One region of the Glutamicibacter halophytocola genome, then DNA from elsewhere that is predicted to be linked to it. Evidence: riboswitches for the same ligand, from Rfam matches in the RefSeq annotation. Region 1 holds a riboswitch; the other holds the start of a gene.
What was found. Region 1 has a riboswitch for S-adenosylmethionine ahead of AOZ07_RS19215 (hypothetical protein). Riboswitches for the same ligand answer to the same signal wherever they lie in the genome.
Positions count from the first base shown of each region.

Region 2: another riboswitch for S-adenosylmethionine. It lies ahead of AOZ07_RS03445 (hypothetical protein); the one in region 1 lies ahead of AOZ07_RS19215 (hypothetical protein).

Region 1 covers NZ_CP012750.1:373,065-376,931, forward strand. The annotation lists gene AOZ07_RS01715 (BCCT family transporter) at 1-225, shown strand, start outside; partial or broken gene acs (acetate--CoA ligase) at 299-2,284, opposite strand; gene AOZ07_RS19215 (hypothetical protein) at 2,337-2,600, opposite strand; SAM riboswitch class I at 2,606-2,708, opposite strand; SAM riboswitch class I at 2,976-3,067, shown strand; gene AOZ07_RS01730 (acyl-CoA dehydrogenase family protein) at 3,084-3,867, shown strand, end outside.
Region 2 covers NZ_CP012750.1:718,336-722,202, reverse strand. The annotation lists gene AOZ07_RS03460 (hypothetical protein) at 1-275, opposite strand, end outside; gene AOZ07_RS03455 (helix-turn-helix domain-containing protein) at 372-935, opposite strand; gene AOZ07_RS03450 (DinB family protein) at 1,111-1,695, shown strand; SAM riboswitch class IV at 1,768-1,880, shown strand; gene AOZ07_RS03445 (hypothetical protein) at 1,894-2,160, shown strand; gene AOZ07_RS03440 (VIT1/CCC1 transporter family protein) at 2,216-3,319, shown strand; gene AOZ07_RS03435 (LOG family protein) at 3,397-3,867, opposite strand, start outside.

The DNA of each region.
Region 1 (3,867 bases):
CCGCTGATCTTGCGCGGCAAGGTGGCCCGCACCGTGCTTGAGCAATCGGTGACCCAGGGCGTGGACCGGCACGAAGGCAGCCAGTTCAGCCTGATGACCACCGAGATTCCCATCATCAAGCCGGCCGGGAAGCCGGAAGATGGTGTGGTGGATTCAGCTCCGGTGATAGTTACCGAGGCTGTTGTGGAACCGTCCACGGATTCTTCCGAATCCAAGGATTCCTAGCATCAAATAGTCGAAGCCACGTCCCGCGGGACGTGGCTTCGACTATTTAAAGCGGATTTTCTTCAGTTGCGCTTTAGCGGCGTGCCCGGCAGATTGCATTGATCTCGGGAATGCACGGTTCATTCTGCAGGCTGGTGGTGTCACCCAGCGTGGTTCCTTCAAATAGCTGTGTGAGCAGGCGGCGCATGATCTTGCCCGAACGGGTTTTGGGAACATCCGGTACCAGCAGCACATCGCGCGGCTTGGCAATCGGGCCTATCTGGGTGGCTACCGTGGAACGAAGCTCAGCTATGAATTGTGCCTGGCGCGCGGCGAGCTGCTCATCAGGGTTTTCGCCAATCAGCGACTTGTCCAGGGGCACCACGAAGGCGGTGGCCGCATGTCCGGTTTTTGCATCCGGGGTGGGGCAGACGCCGGCCTCGACGACACCGGAGTTGGTGACCAGCGCAGACTCGATTTCAATGGTCGATAACCGGTGCCCGGAAATATTGATCACGTCATCGGTGCGGCCCAGGATGAAAATATCTCCATCCTCGTCAAAACGTGCCCCATCGCCGGCGAGGAACCAGCCTTGCTGGACGTACTTCTCCCAGTAGCTGGTGTAGTAGCGTTCAGGGTTGCCCCATACCGTGCGCGCCATGGACGGGCCGGTGCGGGTGATGACAATATTGCCCTGGGTATTGGGCTCAACTCGCTGTCCCTGGGCATCAACGATATCCACGGAAACGCCCGGCAGGGCACGGGCGGCGCAACCTGGCTTGAAGTAGTCGTCGGTCGGCAAAGGGGAGAGGACCGTCGCCCCGGACTCGGACTGCCACCAGGTATCCACCATCGGAATGCCTGCCGGGGTATCACGGCCAAGCTGTTCGCGCAGCCACCGCCAGGCCTCCGGGTTAACGGCTTCGCCAACGGTGCCGCCGACGTTGATGGAGGACAGGTCGTAGGATTTGGGAATGCCCTCGGGGAACCAGCCCATCAACGAGCGGACCAAGGTCGGGGCCGTGTAGTAGCTGGTGACCTTGTAGCGTTCGACGACTTCGAAGTGGCGTCCGGGATGCGGCGCGTTGGGCACGCCTTCATAAATCACCTGGGTGACGCCGTTGGATAGCGGTCCATAGATCTCATAGGTGTGGGCCGTGATCCATGCCAGGTCCGCGGTGCACCAGTGCACGTCATTCTCGCGCTGGGAGGCATCCGGGTTGGCGAAGAGCATGTTGTAGCTGGCGGCAGCCTGGGTCAGGTAGCCACCGGTGGTGTGCACCAGGCCCTTGGGCTGTCCGGTGGTTCCGGAGGTGTACATGATGAACAGCGGAGTTTCGGAGTCGAAGAACTGCGCTTCATGTTCGGTGGGCTGGGTGTCGACAACATCGTGCCACCAGACGTCGCGGCCTTCGGTCCACGGGATCTGATCGCCGGTGCGTCGAATGACCAGCACTTTTTCGATTTCATTCTCGCCGGAGACCGCTTCGTCGGCATTGTCCTTGACAGGCACCGAGGTGCCGCGGCGGAATTGGCCATCGGTGGTCACCAGCACCTTGGCCTTCGTGTCTTCCACGCGGAACTTCAACGCTTCGGCAGAGAATCCGCCGAAGACCAGCGAGTGGACGGCGCCGATGCGGGCGCAGGCCAGCGTGATGACGACGGTTTCGATGAGGACCGGAAGGTAGATGACCACGCGGTCGCCTTTGGCCACGCCCAAGGATTCCAAAGCGTGGGCGGCCTGGCTGATGCGTTCTTGCAGGTTCTTGTAGGTGACGGCCACCCGGTCGCCGGGTTCGCCCTCGAAATACAGTGCGACCTTGTCTCCGCGGCCGGCGGCCACATGCCGGTCGGCGCAGTTCACCGCGGCATTGAGCTTGCCACCCAGATACCAGGAGATCTGCGGTCCGCGCTTGGCTTCCGGGTCAGCTGGGAGGATCTGGCTGGTGGTATGCCAGCTGGTGTCCCAATCAAGGAGGCGTGCCGCGTCGTCCCAGAATGCTTGGCGTGCTTCCTCTGAGGCAAATGCAGAGGTTGGTGCCGATTCGATGGTCATTACAGAGTATTCCTTGGAGTGTCTATTCGGTGGCTGGTTTGGTACTTGATCGCTAGTGCCCTCGGGCCCGGGGCTTTTATGGCGCGGCGTTCGGAGGCAGCGAGCAGGGCAACGGCAAGTATTCCGAGGAAGGCCAGCTGTTGCTTGTGCCCTGGAGGTTCTTGGCCGAGGCGAATTGCCTGTCTTTGCCCATAGCCCGTTGCGGCTGCGAGCCTGAAAGCGCGGTGCGGCTCTGTGCCGTGGTGGCGAATCTGCGCGAGAAATTGGCGAGGCCGGCGCCCAGCGCCATGGATGCGAGGCCCGGGTACTGCATTTGAGGCTGCGCAAAGCACAGTGCCATGATCATCTCCATCGGTCCTGGCGGTAGCACCGGCCTATGGAAGGTGTCCTCCATAGGTGGTTGCTGCGGTGTCACTGAGCCAGATCTCTCGGCCGCTCGGGATGGTTACACGTCTATTACAGGGTTTCGAAGGAATTGAATGCAAATCTTGCGTAACATGAAAAATCTTCGATAACTGTGCCACATGCGCGGGATATTTCGTTATTTATTTCATTGAATGCCGGTTTGATCGATAATGGGCGAATATGGGCAATTCATCTTCGGCATGATGCGCCATTAGCTGTTCAACCTGCCGGTCATCTCGGAACCGCCCAAGGTCGAAATGTGACTTCGTGGCTTGGATGCATCGGTTTATTACGGCTACAAATGAATGACGACCCATCCAGAGCGGCTGAGAGATCTGGCTCGACGACGCCGCAGCAACCACCCGAAAAGGGAGACGGTGCTACCGCCAGGACCGATGGAAAGAATTGAGGACTTTTAATGTCATTTGGCGAGTTGCCAAACACCTCCGGTTTGGACTTCAACCATCTCAGCGATCCTTCGCAGGCTAGCGCCATGGGACTAGACGACTTCGAAGAGCAGCTGCCCACGCGGCAACTGCTCAAGGTCACCCCCGGCCCCGGCGCGGATGAGCAATACGACCGGCTGGCTGAAATCTTCCGTCCGGTCTTCGCGCAAATCGCCAGCACCGCCAAGGACCGCGACCGCAACCGCGTTCTGCCCTTCGAGCAAGTAGGCCTGCTCAACCGCGAACGTTTCGGCGCACTGCGCATCCCGGTTGCCGAGGGCGGATACGGCGCGCGCCTGGTCGACGTGTTCCGCTTGCTCATCGAGCTGTCCGAAGCCGACTCGCATGTCGGCCAGCTGTGGCGCGCGCATATCGCGTTCGTGGAAAACGTGCTGGTCCTCGACGACCAAAAGCTGCGCAGCAAGTGGACCGCCCGCATCGCCGCCGGGCAAATTGTCGGCAACGCCTACACCGAACGCGGTGGCAATGCCCTGGGTACGCTGAACACCAAGGTGAGCCAGGTTGATGGCCGCTGGCTGGTGGACGGTGAAAAGTACTACTGCACCGGCACCATTTTTGCCGACTGGACCACCGTGGCCGTGGCCCACCCGGAACTGCCCGGGCGCCAGATCGCGGTAGTCTCCACCCAGCACAGCGGCGTCAAGATCCTTGATGACTGGGATGGCTTTGGCCAGGGGCTCACCGGCACCGGAACCACAGAGTTCCACCAGGTCCCGGTGGACACGTTCATGCCGC
Region 2 (3,867 bases), 350 kb from region 1:
GGCCCGACCAGGATCATGAGAATGATCGCCCAGAAGGCATATAGCCACGAAACGCGGGCCTGCGCCATTTGCGGGAAGCGGGCCCTGCGCCGAATGGTCCGCAGGCCGAGCACCACAATCACCACCGCGATAATAACCGCCCCGATGAAAAAGAAATTGCGCTGCGTGCGGATCCACGTCAGGGTCGTGCCGGCAAGAAGTCCGACAAGCACCGAAGCCCACCAGCTGATGCAGCGAAGCTGATCCCGTGCGCCAGTATCCTCGCTAGTCCTCACGCCACTCCCATCGATCACCGCACTGTGTGCGCACGCCGAGCACACCTTTTTAGAATACGCGCTCCACAGCACCGCAACGAAAAGGAGCGCTTGAAGCTAGAGGATCAAGGTCCAGGTCACCAGGGCTGCCTCATCGGACTCGTTTTCCCAGCTGTGCGGCTCGCGCCCGGGAAAGGTCATGGTGTCCCCGGCCTGGAGCTCAACACGCTGCTCGGGCAGCACGAGGGTGAATTTCCCGGCGATCACATGGAGCACTTCCAACTCGCAGTCCACCGAATACAGCTCGGCTTCGCCGGAGCCCTTGGGAGCGATTTCGGCTCGGATCATCTGCACGCGCTTCTCGCTGCGCGGCGTCACCAGCTGCTCGGTGATCCCCTCCCCGCCCAGCGACACCCGCGGCGCTTCTTCCAGCCGCACCAGCATGGTTTCGGGCACTTCAAATAGCGTGCCCACCTCGATGCCGAGCACCTCGCACAATTTCAGCAGCGTGGAGACCGAGGGGCTGGTGAGATCTCGCTCAACACGCGAGAGGAAGCCCTTGGTCAGCCCAGACAGCTCAGCGACCTGGTCGATGGTCATTCGCTGCCGCTGGCGCACCCCGCGCAACCGCGAACCGATATTGATCGCGGCACCGCTTGATTCCACGGGCAGGGTCTTCATGCTTTCGCTCCATCACTTCGCTTGTTGCGGCACGCCAGCAGCCAAAGGGGCGCTCCGAAAAGGCTGCGGCGGCAAGTTTACCAATAGTAAACAGAGCATAGCGCGAGTCCTGCAAATATGCCGTGTCCCACACGTTCCGCGCTCCAGATCCCCACACGCTGGCTAGACTCTGATCATGGATCACAGCAAGGAACTGCTCCAGGAATATCTCTCCGACGCGCGCGACGCAGTCATCTACAAGGCCCAGGGGCTGAGCGCACAGCTGGCACGCAAACCGCTGACGCCCACCGGAACGCACATCCTCGGCGTCGTCCACCACCTGGCCATCACCGAGTACGGGTATTTTGCCCAATGCCTCGGCCGCACAGTGGATGACCCCTATATCCAAGAGCTTCTGGATGCCGATGACCCGCAGGCCGACTTCCTGCCGCCGGCCCGCTTCAGCGCCAGCGGGATTATCGAGCTGTACCGGGAGTCAACCGCCTTCTCGGATGCTGGCATCAGGGCTTTGCCGCTCAGCGCTCCCGTCGAAGTGCCCTGGTGGATCCGCCGCCGGCACACCACGCTGGAACATCTCATGGTGCACATGATCGCGGAAACCTCCCGGCACGCCGGCCACCTCGACATCGTGCGCGAACAGCTTGATGGCTTCACCGGCTTGCGCCCCGAAGCGCCCAACCTCCCGGACTATTCCGCAGCGCAATGGGCCCAGCAGTTCGAATCGATCAACCGCCTCGCCATCGGTGATGACCACCAGTAGCCAGGAGCCCAGGTCATATTACGGAACAGGCCTTCATCGCGGACAGCGCAGGCGGTAGCATCACAAGTGTTGCTTCACGAGACACGGCGCCAAGCTCCGACTGGCCGTGCACCAACCCCAGATTCATGGGTGGTTCGGATGAAGAAGCGGTCCGTTCACACACTGTGCTCGGGCAAGAACACAGCGAGAGCGCATCACATGGCCTATTCCGTCCTGCCCATCGTCGACCGCCGAACCGGCCAAGTGCAATTCAAGGTCCACGGACTCTGGCATATCTGCTACGTCGGCGATCCAATTCTGCTCGAACAGCTCCTGGCCCGCTGCGCACGCCGCCCGGTCTTCGATCCGGAAACTTCCCAGCTGCTCCTGGGCGTTGCCGCCGCAGGGGAACCGCAGGGGCGCAACGCCGCTTTTAGCCTTGCCAAATTCCCAACGCCCCATCCCCTTACTAAAATCGGTAGCTGACCCGTTCACCGAGTTTCGACAAGAAATTCGACCTGCCAAGAGAGCTGTTTTCGTGATGTCGAACCAGTCAGCAACCGAACCTACCCGTGCCCAAGTCCAGCGCTGGCGAAAATACCTGGCCGATGAAGTCGCCGAAGGCGCCATCTACCGCACCCTGGCCCAGAAGAAATCCGGGCAGGAAAGGCAGATCCTGCTGGGACTCGCCGAAGCCGAAGCGCGGCATGAGGCGCACTGGCGGGCCAAGCTGGGCGAACACGCCAAGCCGGTCCGCCCATCATTGCGCCGCACGATCTTGCGCTTCTTGGCCCGCAATTTCGGCTCGGTCTTCGTGCTGGCCATGGCACAGCGCTCCGAGAGCAATTCGCCGTACCGCGACGACAAGGACGCGACCGCGCAAATGGCCGCCGACGAACAGGTGCATGAAGAAGTAGTCCGCGCACTGGCCACCGCCGGCCGGGCTCAGCTCTCGGGCAACTTCCGCGCCGCGGTTTTTGGCGCGAATGACGGCCTGGTCTCCAACCTCGCCCTGATCATGGGCATCGGCGCCACCGGGGTATCCTCCACCTTCGTGCTCTTTTCCGGCATCGCCGGGCTCTTGGCCGGAGCGCTATCCATGGCGGCCGGCGAATTCGTCTCCGTGCGGTCCCAGCGCGAGCTTCTCACCGCTTCACGGCCCACCCAGGTGACGCTGACGGCAGCACCCAACCTCGATTTGGCGTCCAACGAGCTGGTGCTGATCTACAAGGCCCGCGGCATGAGCGATGAAGATGCCGAACACCGCGCCGCAGAACGCATGGGGCTTTTCACCTGTGATTGCAACCCCGCCTTCTCGCTGAACCCCGAGGAACGCGCAGAGGAATTGGAAAACGAACACGAAGAGCTCGGCTCGGCCACCGGCGCGGCAGCCACTTCCTTCTGCCTCTTCGCTTCCGGCGCCATCATCCCGATCCTGCCCTATATCTTCGGTCTCGGCGGCTTGGCGGCCGTGGCCATCTCCGTGATCCTGGTGGGGATCGCCTTGATGATCACCGGAGCCATCGTCGGCCTGCTCTCCGGAGCCTCGCCGCTCAAGCGCGGCCTGCGCCAGCTGGCCATTGGATGGGGCGCCGCAGCGGTCACCTACTGCCTGGGCCTGCTCTTCGACGTGCAGGTGGCATGACCGGCTGTTGGCTCGGCTTCAATCGCCCATGACCCCGCGGCATCATCTGATGCCGCGGGGTCATTTGCTTGGGGGCGCTACCAGCGTGTGCGCCGGCGCAGCGTGCTCATGGAGCTGATGAACTCCATCGCCTCGGCCGCGGTGTCCACCAGGGCAATCTTTTCTCCCATCACCCGATCGGCGGCTAGCGCCTGGAGCAGCGGCCACACCGGCAGGGTCCTGGTCCAGTATTCACGGCCGAACAGGACCATGGGAACCACCCGGGCGCCGGTGGCATAGTAGTTTTCGCAGGCATCCTGGAAGATCTCCTGAACCGTGCCGGCGGATCCGGGCAAGACAATCAGCCCGCCATTGGACTGCTCCAGGAGAATTGCCTCGCGGATGGAGTTGGCGAAGAACTTTGCGATCTTCGTGGCAAAAAGATTTGGCGGTTCGTGGCCGTAAAACCATGTAGGCACCCCCAATGACTGCTGCGAGCTGGGGAAACGATCCTTGACGGCGAGCGCGGTCCTGGCCCATCCGGTGCGCTGGTGAATGGCGTCGGGCTG